Linked DNA regions of Mesorhizobium onobrychidis. The protein of the gene in region 1 interacts with the protein of each later gene in a pairwise test. Links are inferred from orthologs where the notes say so. Each region holds a gene or a part of one and is shown in the gene's direction. Other genes may lie near its edges.

The links. Proteins that work in one complex are often made in the same cells at the same time.
Region 2: the proteins of IHQ72_RS24495 (region 1) and IHQ72_RS07260 interact in binary tests that used the Escherichia coli proteins (3 or more experiments, as listed by UniProt). The link is inferred for Mesorhizobium onobrychidis from one-to-one orthologs.

Annotation. Positions count from the first base shown.
Region 1 is NZ_CP062229.1:4,909,976-4,917,848, reverse strand. Bases 2,386-5,312 are described here. They hold IHQ72_RS24495 (ABC transporter permease), read left to right. Parts: upstream 2,386-3,229; coding sequence 3,230-4,396; downstream 4,397-5,312. Other genes in these bases: IHQ72_RS24490 (ABC transporter ATP-binding protein), read left to right, coding at 4,393-5,312; osmF (glycine betaine ABC transporter substrate-binding protein OsmF), read left to right, coding at 2,386-2,977. In the rest of the region: ribH (6,7-dimethyl-8-ribityllumazine synthase), read left to right, coding at 1-100; transcription antitermination factor NusB, read left to right, coding at 97-597; IHQ72_RS24505 (MFS transporter), read left to right, coding at 594-1,814; more of osmF, read left to right, coding at 2,066-2,385; more of IHQ72_RS24490, read left to right, coding at 5,313-5,331; IHQ72_RS24485 (ABC transporter permease), read left to right, coding at 5,328-6,092; IHQ72_RS24480 (sodium-translocating pyrophosphatase), read left to right, coding at 6,373-7,873.
Region 2 is NZ_CP062229.1:1,476,200-1,483,215, reverse strand. Bases 2,072-4,919 are described here. They hold IHQ72_RS07260 (BolA family protein), read left to right. Parts: upstream 2,072-3,268; coding sequence 3,269-3,571; downstream 3,572-4,919. Other genes in these bases: IHQ72_RS07255 (acetolactate synthase large subunit), read right to left, coding at 3,599-4,919; IHQ72_RS07265 (J domain-containing protein), read right to left, coding at 2,446-3,075; cobS (cobaltochelatase subunit CobS), read right to left, coding at 2,072-2,322. Outside these bases: cobaltochelatase subunit CobT, read right to left, coding at 1-1,288; more of cobS, read right to left, coding at 1,336-2,071; more of IHQ72_RS07255, read right to left, coding at 4,920-5,152; IHQ72_RS07250 (alpha/beta hydrolase), read right to left, coding at 5,306-6,109; IHQ72_RS07245 (HlyC/CorC family transporter), read right to left, coding at 6,200-7,016. UniProt on the Escherichia coli protein: Transcriptional regulator that plays an important role in general stress response. Has many effects on cell morphology, cell growth and cell division. Acts by regulating the transcription of many genes, including dacA (PBP-5), dacC (PBP-6), ampC and mreB.

The DNA of each region.
Region 1 (7,873 bases):
GACGCGGGCCAGGCGTTCGGAAGGCGACAAGGGCGGCTTTGCGGCGCGTGCGGCGCTGACTATGATTGCCCTCAAGCAACAGTTGGGGGAGCGATCGTGAGCGAACCCGCATCACCCGGCCAGCCCTCGGTGCGCCACGCCAACAAGCGCGGTGCTGCCCGTCTGGCCGCCGTGCAGGCGCTCTACCAGATGGATGTGGCCGGCAGCGGCGTCTTCGAGATCACCGCCGAATACGAGGCGTTCAGGCTCGGCAAGGAAGTCGACGGCGCGCTCTATCGCGAGGCCGACGCACAATGGTTCCGCGCCATACTCGCCGGCGTCGTCGAGAACCAGAAGACCATCGATCCGATCATCCGCCAGGCGCTGACCGAGGACTGGCCGTTGTCCAGGCTCGATTCGACGCTGCGCGCCATATTGCGCGCCGGCGTCTACGAACTGATGAAGCGAGAGGACGTGCCGGTGGCTGTCATCGTTTCGGAATATGTCGATATCGCCAAGGCGTTTTACGAAGAAGACGAGCCGAAGCTGGTCAACGCGGTGCTCGATCGCGTGTCGCGCCGGGTGCGCGGCGAGGGGCGCGGCAAGGACGCTTTATGACAGCCGTCGCTATCGCCGAGGCTGGCAGGGAAGCGCGCCGCACGGCGCTCATCCTTGCCGCTTCGCAGGCGATCATCGGTTCGGCCGCACCCATCGCCATTTCCGTGGGTGGGTTGGCCGGACATTATCTGCTCGGCTCCGACAAGTCGCTGGCGACCGCACCGATCACCGGCTTCAACGTCGGCGTGGCGCTCGGCGCCTTGCCGGCCGCCGCCATCATCCGCCGGCTCGGCCAGCGTGACGGCTTCATGACTGGCACGATCGTCACTGCGCTCGGTGGTCTGATCGCCACGCTGGCGCTGTTCCAGGCCAGCTTTTGGCTGTTCGCCTTCGGCCTGCTGGTGATCGGCATCGGCGGTGCCTTCGTCCAGCAATTCCGCTTCGCCGCCGCCGACAACGCGCCGTCTGAATTCAAGGCGCGCGCCATCTCCTTCGTGCTGGCCGGCGGCATCGTCACGGCCATCCTTGGGCCGCAGATCGTTATCTTCACCCGCGAACTGTTTGCCCCGGTGATGTTTGCCGGCTCGTTCGCGTCGATCCTGGTGTTGGCGGCGGTCGGCGCTGCCATCCTGTCGCTCCTGCGCATCCCGGCCAAGGCAGCCGGCAAAGCGGATATCACCGACAGCGACGCACGGCCGCTCTCCGAGATCGTGACCAGGCCGCGCTTCGTGGCAGCGCTGTTCTGTGCCGTCGGCAGCTATGCGCTGATGAGCTTCGTCATGACCGGCGCACCGCTCGCCATGGTCGGCTGCGGCCTGTCGACGGACGACGCCACGCTTGGTATTTCCTGGCATGTCATGGCGATGTTCGCGCCGAGTTTCTTCACCGGCTCGCTGATCTATCGCTTCGGCGCCGAACGGATCGTCGCAACCGGCCTTGTGTTGCTCGTCGGCTGCGCCGTGGTGGCGCTGTCGGGCCTGGCCCTGTGGCAGTTCTGGACGGCGCTGATTCTGCTCGGCCTCGGCTGGAATTTCGGTTTCATCGGCGCTACCGCCATGGTCGCCGACAGCTACCGGCCATCCGAAAAGAGCAAGGTCCAGGGTTTTCACGACTTCGTCCTGTTCGGCTCCGTCGCTTTCGCCTCGCTGATGTCGGGCGCGGTCTACAATGCCTGGGGTTGGGAGATGCTGAACTGGATCATCTTCCCGGTGACGGTGCTGTGCTTCATGGCGCTGGGCGTGCTGAAGATGACGAGCGCGCGGCCGACCGGCGCATGACCCCGAACCGAAGGTTCGGAAAGGATCATGCGAAAAATCAAAGTGCTACAGCGTCCTTTGCGCGTTCAAACGGACGCGCGGCGCTGTAGTGACATGACGCTGTCGGGATCAGACAGCCGCGGATCCACCCGCATCCGAACAAAATTATTGCCCCCATCACCCTTCTTATGAAACCGTGTGCCCCGACGGGGCATTGAAGCCATGCTCATATGCGGCAGCCGTAGTCCGGTTCTCAGCAAGGGATTTGTGAAATGTTTTCAGTCAAGTTTCTGGCCGGCGCAGCACTGGCGCTCGGCATCACCGCAGCCTCGGCGAACGCTCAGGTGGTGGTGTCGTCGAAGATCGACACCGAAGGCGGCGTGCTCGGCAACATCATCCAGCTGGTGCTGAACGCCAACAACATCCAGACCACCGACCGCATGCAGCTCGGCGGCACTCCTGTGGTGCGCAAGGCGATCACCGCCGGCGAGATCGACATCTATCCGGAATACACCGGCAATGCCGCCTTCTTCTTCGAGAAGGCCGACGATCCGGTGTGGAAGGATGCCGCCAAGGGCTATGAAACGGCCAAGAAGCTCGACTACGACGCCAACAAGATCGTCTGGCTGTCGCCGTCGCCGGCCAACAACACCTGGGCGATCGCGCTGCGCAAGGATGTCGCCGAGACCAACAAGCTGGCGACGCTGTCCGACTTCGGCAAATATGTCTCCGGCGGCGGCCAGGTGGTGCTGGCGGCCTCGGCCGAATTCGTCAATTCGGCCGCCGCACTGCCGGCCTTCCAGACCACCTATGGCTTCACGCTGAAGCCGGACCAGCTGATCACGCTCTCCGGCGGCGATACGGCGGCGACCATCGCCGCTGCGGCGAACCAGACCAACGGCGCCAATGCCGCCATGGTCTACGGCACCGACGGCGGCATCGCGCCGTCCGGCCTGGTCGTGCTCGAAGACGACAAGGGCGTGCAGCCGGTCTACCAGCCGGCGCCGATCATCCGCGAGGCGGTGCTGAAGGAGCATCCCGCAATCGAGACGCTGCTGAAGCCGGTCTTCGCCAAGCTCGACCTCGTCACCCTGCAGGAACTGAACGGCCGCCTCCAGGTCGGCGGCGAGCCGGTCAAGGGCGTCGCCGAAGACTTTTTGAAGAAGAACGGGTTTTTGAAGTAGGCCGTTCCTGAAATCGTGACATCGGTGCGCGGCGCCCCCCTCTGGCCTGCCGGCCATCTCCCCCTCAAGGGGGGAGATCAGATGTCCCGACGGCTTTCGCCACCTTTCAGCTGTGCAAGGTGTGTACCGGCGCTGATGCTGCCAATCTCCCCCCTTGAGGGGGGAGATGGCCGGCAGGCCAGAGGGGGGCGCGACGGAGCGCGACGGTCCTGACGTCAGATCCTCAAGTCGCCGCCATCGCACAGGCACGTCATGACCGTCAGATTCGACAAGCTCGGTGTGGTCATCGCTGCGATCGTTGCCTATGCCGCTTTCGCGGCGCCCTTCGCCACCTTTCGCGCCAATCGCATCGTGCCAGGCGAGGCACGCTCGATCCTCGAAGCTCTGCCTGCGGCGGCAGGCCCGCTGCTGCTTGCGGTCATCGTCGTCGCGGCGGTCGTCGCATTGCTGAAAACGCCACTCATCCTGCGCCTTGCCGCCAGCGTGGTCGCGCTTGCTGCACTGGCGCTGCTGATCGGCGTCGCCGGCAGCTTCCTGACGCCTGAGGGCAACACCTTTGCCCGCATCTCGCCGGCTTCGGGTTTCTGGTTGCTCATCTTCGCCTTTACGCTTTTGCTCGTTGATGTGCTGACGAGGCTCAACCTGTCGCCATGGGCGCGGATCGGCGTGCTTGTCGTCGCGGCAGCGGCGATCGGCCTGCTGCTGGTCTCGGGAAGCTGGAACAGCCTGTCGATCCTCAAGGAATATGCCAACCGTGCCGACAGTTTCTGGGCGGAAGGCTCCAAGCATGTGACGCTGGCGCTGGGTTCGCTGGCGGCGGCGGTGATATCAGGCCTGCCGCTCGGCATCCTCTGCCACCGCGTCGAAAAATTGCGGGCCGGCGTGCTCAACGTGCTGAACATCATCCAGACCATTCCCTCGATCGCGCTGTTCGGCCTGTTGATCGCGCCGCTCGGCTGGGTCGCCACGCATGTTCCCGGCGCAGCCGCGCTCGGCATTCGCGGCATCGGCACCGCGCCCGCTTTCGTTGCCCTGTTCCTGTATTCGCTGCTGCCGGTGGTGGCCAACACCGTGGTCGGGCTTGCCGGCGTGCCGCGCGCCGCCAATGACGCCGCACGCGGCATGGGCATGACCGATCGCCAGCGCCTGTTCGGCGTCGAATTTCCGCTGGCCTTCCCGGTGATCCTCACCGGCATCCGCATCGTGCTGGTCCAGAACATCGGCCTTGCCACCATTGCCGCGCTGATCGGCGGCGGTGGCTTCGGCGTGTTCGTGTTCCAGGGCGTTGGCCAGACGGCGATGGACCTGGTGCTGCTCGGCGCCGTGCCAACGGTGGCTATGGCCTTTGCTGCCGCCATCATCCTCGACGCGGTGATCGAAATCACCTCCACCAGGAGACGCGAGGCACAATCGGCATGATCGAGATCGAAGGCATTACCAAGCGCTATGGCGCGACAACGGTAGTCGACGACGTGTCGATGGTGATCGAGCCGCGCACCATCGCTGTCATTGTCGGCACCTCAGGCTCCGGCAAGACGACGCTGCTTCGCATGATCAACCGGCTGGTCGAGCCGACCTCCGGCGTGATCAGGCTCGACGGCGCCGACAACCGCTCGCTGCCCGGCTACGAACTGCGCCGCAGCATTGGCTACGCCATCCAGGGCCATGGGCTGTTTCCGCATCGCACGGTGGCGCAGAACATTGCCACCGTGCCGGTGCTGCTCGGCTGGGACGCGGCGCGCATCAAGCGCCGCGTCGACGAGTTGATGACGCTCTACCAGCTCGATCCCCAGGCGTTCGGGCCACGCTATCCGCACGAGCTCTCTGGCGGCCAGCAGCAGCGCGTCGGCGTCGCCCGGGCGCTTGCCGCGGAGCCGAACGTGCTGTTGATGGACGAGCCGTTCGGCGCGCTCGACCCGATCATCCGCAACAAGGCGCAGGAGGATCTTCTGGCGATCCAGAAGCGCTTCGGCACCACTATCATCCTCGTCACCCATGACATGGAGGAGGCGGTGCATATGGGCGACAAGATCGCGGTGATGGATGCCGGCAAGCTGGTGCAATACGCCAAGCCCGCCGAGATCCTGGCGAAGCCGGCCAGCGCCTTCGTCGAGACCCTGGTCGGCGCCAGCGAAAAACCGTTCAGGCTGCTGTCGCTCGGCCGCGTGCGCGACGCGGTCGAGACGGGCGCTGCCGAAGGCGAGGCGATTCCCGGCGGCGCAAGCCAGCGCGATGCGCTGGCCGAACTGTTGTGGTCGGGCCGCCCGGCGCTGCCGGTAAAGGACGCGGACGGCAAGCCGCTCGGCCGCGTGACGGTGGAGGGGCTGGTGAAACGCGCGGCGAGACCGGCATGAAAGAGGCCGGTGTAAAAGCTTGGCTTCCATCACTGCTCAGGCTTGTCCTGGTGGTGCTGCTCATTGCCTTCGTGACCAATCCCGGCTGGTTCGAACCGCTGCTGAAGCCGCTGACCGAGAACAACGCGCCGGCGATCTATAACCAGGGCAGCCTTTTGACGCTGACGCTGCTGCATCTGAGAACCGTGCTGATCGCTACCGTGGCCGCGACCATCGTTGCCGTGGCGCTCGCCATCCTGGTCACCAGGCCGGCCGGCGTCGAATTCCTGCCGCTGTCGCGCAGCCTGGTCAATATCGGCCAGACCTTTCCGCCGGTGGCGGTCCTGGCGCTGGCCGTGCCGGCTGTCGGCTTCGGCGAAAAGCCGACGCTGATCGCGCTGTTTCTCTACGGCCTGCTGCCGATCTTCGAGAACGCGCTGACCGGGCTGACGACGCTTCCGGCCAACGTGGTCGAGGCGGCGCGCGGCGCCGGCATGACCGGCTGGCAAAGGCTGGTCAAGGTCGAGCTGCCGCTCAGCGCGCCGATCATTCTCGGCGGTATCCGGCTGTCGGTGGTCATCAGTCTCGCCACCGCGACGATCGGCTCGACCGTGGCGGCCAGGACGCTCGGCGAGGTGATCATCGCCGGTCTGTTGTCCAACAACCTCGCCTTCGTCCTGCAGGGGGGCCTGATCGTCGCAGCCCTTGCCGTGCTGATCTATGACGGGCTGTCGGCTATCGAGCGCTACACCGCACGCCGCATGGGGCAGGAGACCGCGTAGCCGACAGCTCAGAGCTTAGATATCGCGTTCGCCCATCTCGGCGGAAATGGATTCCAAACAGCGATTTCCATGACCCGGCCGGGTTCTGAGTGAAAGAGCGGCTCTGCCGAGAGTCTTTTGGGCGAAAGCCGGGCAAAAACCGAACAATATCTTGACGTTCGCAACCCTGTTTCGCATAAGCCGATGGGAAGGGAGCGGATTCCGCGCGCGGAATCCGCTCCCCTGTCTCAACGGCCCAGGGAGGGGTTCTTTTGGGTCATCAAGCGAGGAAAATCCGGCAATGACCATAATTTCAGCTGTCATCGCCTGCGGTCTGCTTTCAGTCCTTTACGCCATCTGGGCGACACGTTCGGTCCTCGCGGCCGATCAGGGCAATGCACGCATGCAGGAAATTTCCGCGGCTATCCGCGAAGGCGCGCAGGCCTATCTGGCGCGCCAGTACACCACCATCGCCATCGTCGGCGTCGTGGTCCTGCTGCTCGCCTGGTGGCTGCTTTCGATCACCGCCGCCTTCGGCTTCCTGATCGGCGCCGTTCTGTCGGGCGCTGCCGGCTTCATCGGCATGCACGTCTCGGTGCGTGCCAATGTCCGCACCGCGCAGGCGGCTTCCAACAGCCTCGCTGCCGGCCTCGAGATCGCCTTCAAGTCGGGCGCCATCACCGGCATGCTGGTCGCTGGCCTGGCCCTGCTCGGCGTCTCGATCTACTACCTGATCCTCACCCAATTCATGGGCCTTCAGCCCAACGACCGTGTCGTCATCGACTCGCTGGTTTCGCTCGGCTTCGGCGCCTCGCTGATCTCGATCTTCGCCCGTCTCGGCGGCGGCATCTTCACCAAGGGCGCCGACGTCGGCGGCGATCTCGTCGGCAAGGTCGAAGCCGGCATTCCCGAAGACGATCCACGCAATCCGGCCACCATAGCCGACAATGTCGGCGACAATGTCGGCGACTGCGCCGGCATGGCCGCCGACCTGTTCGAGACCTATGCGGTGACCGTGGTCGCCACCATGGTCCTCGCCGCCATCTTCTTCGGCGGCACCGCCGTTCTCAGCGCCACGATGCTCTATCCGCTGGCCATCTGCGGTGCCTGCATCCTGACCTCCATCGTCGGCACTTTCTTCGTCAAGCTCGGCTCCAACGGCTCGATCATGGGCGCGCTCTACAAGGGCCTGATCGTCACCGGCCTGCTGTCGATCGTCGGCCTCGGCATCGCAACCTCGGCAACGCTGGGCTGGGGCGAAATCGGCACGGTCGACGGCATGGCCATCACCGGCGCGAACCTGTTCATCTGCGGCCTGATCGGTCTCGTGGTGACCGGTCTCATCGTGGTGATCACCGAATACTACACCGGCACCGACAAACGCCCGGTGAACTCCATCGCCCAGGCTTCGGTCACCGGTCACGGCACCAACGTCATCCAGGGTCTTGCGGTCTCGCTGGAATCGACGGCACTTCCGGCGATCGTCATCGTCGGCGGCATCATATCGACCTACCAGTTCGCCGGCCTCTACGGCACGGCGATCGCAGTCACCACGATGCTCGGCCTTGCCGGCATGATCGTTGCGCTCGACGCCTTCGGCCCGGTCACCGACAATGCCGGCGGCATTGCCGAAATGGCCGGCTTGCCCAAGGAAGTGCGCCAGTCCACCGATGCGCTCGACGCCGTCGGCAACACCACCAAGGCGGTGACCAAGGGTTACGCCATCGGTTCGGCCGGTCTCGGTGCGCTGGTGCTGTTTGCGGCCTACTCCAACGACCTGAAGTTCTTTGCCGCCAACAGCG
Region 2 (7,016 bases), 3.4 Mb from region 1 along the record:
CCGTGATCGGCCGGCCGCGCATCGAGCCCGAATTGTCGAGCACCAGCGTCACCACCGTGTCGCGGAATTTGGTGTCACGTTCCTGCTTGAAGGACAGCGGCTGCATCGGGTCGATGACGACGCGCACCAGCCGTGCCGGATCGAGATAACCCTCTTCGAGATCGAAATCCCAGGAGCGGTTCTGCTGCGCCATCAGGCGGCGCTGCAGCCGGTTGGCCAGCCGGCCGACAACGCCGGACAGGTTGGCAAGCTGCTTGTCGAGGAAGGCGCGCAGCCGATCCAGTTCTTCCTCTTCGCACAGGTCCTCCGCACCCACCGTCTCGTCGAAGGCGGTGGTGAAGACCTTGTAGTCGATCTCCTTCGACAGATTGGTGAAGGGATTGTCGTTGCGGCGCGCCTCGCCGGGTGTCTCGGCATCGGCGTCGTCATCGTCGGACAGGTCGTCGGCGGTGGCATCGGATGCCTCCGTCTCGGCCGATTGCTCGTCGTCGGACGACGCCTCGGTATCGTCCGACTGCGACTGCTCGGAGCCGGAATCGTCCTCGCCGCCCTCCTCGCTCTGGTCCTCGCCTTGCGGCTGGTTTTCATCATTGTCTTCGGAGTCTTCGGTCTCCTGGTCGTCACCGAGTTCCTCGGCCATTTCCATGGAAGCCAGCATCTCGCGCACGACGCGGGCGAAGGCCTGCTGGTCGTCGAGCTTTGCCGACAGCCCGTCGAGATCGGCGCTTGCCTTCTCCTCGACCCAAGGGCGCCAGAGGTCGACAAGCCGCTCGCCGCTCTTCGGGACGGCGCGGCCGGTCAGCTTTTCGCGGACCATCAGGGCCAGCGCTTCCTCGATCGGCGCATCCGCCTTGTCCTTGACGTCGATGAGGTTGGCCCTGGCGTATTTGTCCTCGAGCATCGAGCCGATATTGTCGGCCACACCTTGCATGGCCCGGGAGCCGATCGCCTCGACGCGGGCCTGCTCGACCGCATCGTAGATGGCGCGGGCCTGTTTGCCCTCCGGCGCCAGCCTGGTGTGGATGCGCGTGTCGTGGCAGGCGCGCTTCAACGCCATGGAATCGCCGAGCCCGCGGGTGATAGCGATGTCGGCCTTCGAGGCTTTTTTCGGCAGTTCAGGGAGCCGGGCGCGGCTGCCGGCGAGCGCCGGCCGATCCTTGGCGAAACCGACTTCGAGGTCTTTGTCGCCGGCAATCGCGCGCATGCAGACGGTGACGGCGCGCTTGAAGCTGTCGGCTTCAGAACCCGTCTTCGACTTGTTGCGCGTGTTGTCGCCCGGACCCGCCATCGATCATTCCTTGGAGCATGACCCCGAAAATCGGAATCGAGCCATGCTTACCCCAGCACCACGTTCGCCGCGGATTCCGGCAGGTCTTGGCCGAAGGCGCGCTGGTAGAACTCGGCGACCAGCGAGCGTTCCAGTTCGTCGCATTTGTTGAGGAAGGTCAGCCGGAACGCCATGCCGATATCGCCGAAGATCTCGGCATTCTCGGCCCAGGTGATGACCGTGCGCGGGCTCATGACAGTCGACAGGTCGCCATTGATGAAGGCGGAACGCGTCATGTCGGCGACACGCACCATCTTGTTGACGATCTCCTTGCCCTTGCCGTCGCGATAGTGCTTGGCCTTGGCCAGCACGATATTCACCTCATTGTCGTGCGGCAGATAGTTCAGCGTGGTGACGATCGACCAGCGGTCCATCTGCGCCTGGTTGATCTGCTGCGTGCCGTGATAGAGGCCGGTGGTGTCGCCGAGACCGACCGTGTTGGCGGTCGAAAACAGCCGGAATGCCGGATGCGGGCGGATGACCCGGCTCTGGTCGAGCAGCGTCAGCCGGCCGGACGATTCCAGCACACGCTGGATGACGAACATCACGTCCGGACGGCCGGCATCGTACTCGTCGAAGCACAGCGCGACATTGTGCTGGTAGGCCCAGGGCAGGATGCCGTCGCGGAATTCGGTGATCTGCAGCCCTTCCTTGACGACGATGGCGTCTTTGCCGACGAGGTCGATGCGGCTGACATGACTGTCGAGATTGACGCGCACCATAGGCCAGTTGAGGCGGGCGGCGACCTGCTCGATATGCGTCGACTTGCCGGTGCCGTGATAGCCCGACACCATGACGCGGCGGTTGTAGGCAAAGCCGGCGAGGATCGCCATCGTCGTGTTCTTGTCGAACAGGTAGTCGGGATCGATGTCGGGCACATGCTCGCTCGTCACCGAATAGGCCGGCACCACCATCTTGGACTCGAAGCCAAATTTCTCCTTCACCGGCACGGTGGTGTCGGGCAGGTTGGCGATGTCGCGATCGACCTTGTTCATCTTTATCAACGTCTCCACGGGCGAAACGCCGCGTTTCGCCGGCAATCGATTTTGTTCGGGGGCGGTCTTAAAGCCTTTTCCAACCTTATGAAAGTTGGAAAACGACACGGACCGTAAGGTCGCTCAGCACAATCCTGCCTGCTTGAGCACGCGATAGGCCTGGAGCACATCGCGGAACCGGTCTTCCGAACCTCTGTCGCCGCCATTCGCATCGGGATGGTGGCGTTTCACCAGTTCCTTATAACGCGCCTTGATGTCCTTGCCAGTCGCCTTTGTATCAAGGCCAAGCGTTTCCAGCGCCTTGGCCTCAAGCGGCTTGGCTTTGCGCTCGCGGGCTTCGCGCGGATCCTTCGGACCTTTGAACAGGTCGAACGGATCGCGCATGCGGTTGTAATAGCCGGCGCGGCCGGAACGCTGCTGGGCGAAATCGGGCGAGGAGCGCGTCGAGGCGCCGTTGACGCCCATCTTCCATGTCGGCCGGTGGCCGGTCATCGCTTCCTTCTGAAAGCGGGCGATCTCGGTATCGGGGACACCGGAGAAATAATTGAAGCCCTTGTTGTACTCGCGCACATGATCGAAGCAGAACTGAAAATACTCGCCCTCCTTCATGCGTCCGACCGGCGCGCGATGGGTGCCGGCCTCCTTGCAACCGTCCCACTGGCAGATCGGCGAGCGCGACTTCAGCTCCGCATCCTTCTCCGGGCGGATGCGGATTTTCTCGAAATATTTGGGGTACGGTTTCATCTCACCCATTTATGGGCTGTTCGCCGGTGCGAAACAAGAATTGACATTTTCGCGATGATCGCCCTAACCGCTGAATCGCGGCATAAAGCGGGCGATCGGCGAATTTTGTCGCGGCGGCGGCACCGCGCGTCCTTCTGGACGCGCAAAGGGCACCGATTTTCGGGGGTCATGCGCGGGCCATATGTGGTGAAGGGAAGTACGAATGTCCATACAGTCAACGATGGAAGGCAAGTTGAAGAAGGCGTTCTCGCCGGAGCGACTGGTCATCATCAACGAAAGCCATCTGCATGCCGGCCATCACCATCAGGACTCCGATCATCACGGCACCTATGACGGCACCGGCGAGACGCATTTCCGCGTCCGCATCGTCTCCTCGGCCTTTGCCGGCATGAGCCGCATCGAGCGCCACCGCGCGGTCAACGCATTGCTGGCCGAGGAGCTGAAGGCTGGTGTCCACGCGCTGGCGATCGAGCCGGCCGCGCCGGACGAAAAGACGCGCTGGTAAGTTTCCAAGGCGGGTCGCGAATCCCGGTCAGATCAATGCTTCGATGAGAAACGGCCCGGGGCGGGACATGGCGCTGTCCAGCAGCGCGTCGAACCGCTCGCAAGTCTCGGCGCGGGCGGCTTCTACACCCATGCCATTTGCCAGCGAAACCCAGTCCAGCGCCGGTTGGTCGAGATCAAGCATGCGTCTGGCATTCTCGCCAACAGCATTCACGCCGACATTGCGCATTTCGCCATGCAGGATCGCGTAGGTTCGGTTCGAGAAAACGATCGTGACCACGTCGAGCTTTTCCCTTGCCTGCGTCCACAACCCCTGCACGGTATACATCCCGCTGCCATCCGCCTCCAGGTTGACGACCTTGCGGCCGGGACAGGCAATCGCCGCCCCGGTTGCCAGCGGGATGCCTCCACCTATCGATCCACCGGTGGTCATCATGTAGTCGTGCGGCGCTGCGAAGGCCGATAGGGCGAAGTAGCGTCGCGCCGAAGTGACGGCCTCGTCGCAGACGATGGCATTGGCGGGAAGTCTTCTCGCCACCAAAAGCGCCATTGCATCGTCGGTCAGCTTACCGCGCGGGGTTGACTCGTCGGGAAAGGCCGTGGCGATGGGAAGCTGCCGCGATGGCCTGACGCCAAGTTCCTCGCGAAGCGCCGCCAGCGCCGCCTTCAAATCCTCGCCGTGCGCGGCCAGCGTCAATACATCACAACCCTCACGGACGAGCCGTCCCGGCTTTCCCGGATATGCAAAGAAGGCCACCGGTTCCTTGGCGCCGACAAGGATCAGGACATCGATGTCGTCGAGCAAGGCCCGGGCGGCGTCGATCGGATAGGGGATGCGCACGGGCGCGACACGGCCACGGCCGCGCTCCATGCGCGCGATCAGAACCTCGCCAAACACGCGAACATCCATCGCCGCCGAGATCTGGCCGGCGATCTCGAGCGCATCGGCGCGCGCCGCGAGCCCACGCACGACGATGCCCGCGCGCCCTGGAGCGGCACGTATCGCTTCGGCAATCTTGCGGACAACACTCATGTCGACCGAAGGCGACAGGGGAAGCTCCACCGTGGCCAACGAGACCGGGCTGGCATCGCCCCAAGCCGCGTCCGCCGGCAGGATCAAGGTCGCGATGCCCGGAGGCATCAGCGAGGCGCGAAAAGCCGCTTGCGCGGCGGGCGCGATGTCGGCCGGACCCGCGATGCGACGGACCCAGTTCGACATCGGCGCCGCGAGGCTTTCGATGTCGCTGGTAAGCGGCGCGTCAAGTTCAAGATGATAAGAAGCATGATCGCCGACAATGTTGATCATCGGAATGCGGGCGCGCCGGGCATTGTGGATATTGGCCAATCCATTGGCCAGTCCAGGGCCGGTGTGGAGCAGCGTCGCGGCCGGCCGGTCGGTCATCCGGGCGTAACCGTCGGCAGCTCCCGTCACCACGCCCTCGAACAGGCCGAGCACACAGCGCATTTCGGGCTTGCGGTCGAGCGCCGCGACGAAATGCATTTCAGAGGTGCCGGGGTTAGCGAAGCAGACGTTCACGCCGTTCGCCAAAAGCACGTCGCACAGGACGTCGGCCCCATTCATGAACTTCTCCCTCGCATGTCGACCGAACGGCAATTGAGCTGGCATACGCCCCGAGAGCAATATCCCGCCGCCGACTTTGACATGATCCAGCTTGAAGGGCGGCCGCGATCGCGGTGGACATCGAAAAGCCAGGCGAAGCGATCGCCAGCGAAATCAGACGATCGTCGCCTTCAGGAAAATCATCACCGCTGCGGTCAGGGCATCGCCCTCCTCGCCGAAATCGCGATTGATCGACATGTGCGAATAGGCGCTGCCGTCGAACAGCGTGACCTCGGTCCCGGTGGCGCGCAAACGCTCGGCGAAGGCCCTGGAATCCTGTTCCCTCCCCTGTGCGCGCGAATAGGCGACAAAGGTCGGCGGATGTTTGCGGCTCCCGACATGGGTCGCAGGCGACAGTGCGCGCCACTGCGCCGGGTCGGGAAACGCCCGGGCATAGGCCGGTGTCATGCCGCCGCTCCTCGCAAGCGCTTCCAGGTCATAGGCCCTGGTGTCGTTCAGAACCAGCGCCGCGACACCGGGCAGACCGCCGCGCAGCCCGGTCAATGCGGCGAGATGGCAGCCGGCCGAATGCCCCATGACCGCTATCCGGTTCGGATCGCCGCCGTATCTGGCCATGTTGGCGCGCACGTAGCGATATGCCTGCTCGACATCGTCCGCCTGGGTGGCGACATCGGCCTTGGGCAGCATCCGGTAGTCGATCGAGACGAAGCAGAAGCCATTGTCGAGCAGGAAGGCCGGCTTGACGTTGACGTTGGTGCGGTTGCCGGCCCGCCAGGCACCGCCATGGATGAAAAGGACCACAGGCAGGGAGCTTGCGCCATCGCGCGTGTAGACGTCGAGCAGGGCCGGTCCGTAGTCGAAGGTTTGCGGAGACGGCGAGCGCCGGCGCGATGCCGCCGCAGCGCTGGCCGGCAACAAAGCCATCGACATCAAAAGCAGGGTTCGCCGATCGATCACCGTCATCTCCAGACAGCCCAGTCGAAAGTGCACGCCAGCGCGGCGAGCGTCCAGTCAAGGATTGGTTAGCCGGGACAGAACCTACCAGAACTAAATGTCGCCGGCCGGCCTGATCCTCAGCCTTGCGATCCGGTTCTTGTCGCGCTTCATGACGACGAAGCGCTTGCCGTGAAAGGTGAAAGCCTGCTTCTCGTCCGGAATCAGTTTCGTCTCGTGGATGACGAGACCGGCAATGGTGGTGGCTTCTTCGTCCGGCAGGTCCCAGTCGAGCGCCCGGTTCAGGTCGCGGATCGAGACAGTGCCGTCGACGACAACGGAGCCGTCGGCTTCCTGCTTGACGCCCTGCATGTCGATATCGTGCTCGTCGGCGATCTCGCCGACGATCTCCTCGATGATGTCCTCCAGCGTCACCAGCCCCTCGACCTCGCCATACTCGTCGACGACGACGGCGAAATGCGCCTTGCGACGCAGGAAGGCATTGAGCTGTTCCTGCAGTGTCGTGGTATCGGGCACGAACCACGGTTTTGAAGCGATCTTCATCACGTCGATCTTGGAAAAGTCGTTGCCGACATCGTTCAGCGCGCGCAGCAGGTCCTTGGCGTGCAGCACGCCGACGATGTTGTCGAGCGAGCCCTTCCACAAGGGCATGCGGGTATGCGGGCTCTGCAGGATCTCGCGCACCACGGCTTCCGGCGGATTGTCGGCATTGACCGACCGCATGTTGGTGCGGTGGACCATGACATCGGACACTTCGAGCTCGTCGAGATCGGACAGGCGGCCGATGCGGGCGCGATCCTCGCGCACCACCTGGCCGTCGCGCCGTGAATCGTCGACGGCGCCGCGCGCTTCATCATGGTTCGAATGCTGCGGCTCGATGCGCTGCAGTTCATAGCCGAAGGCGGCGAGC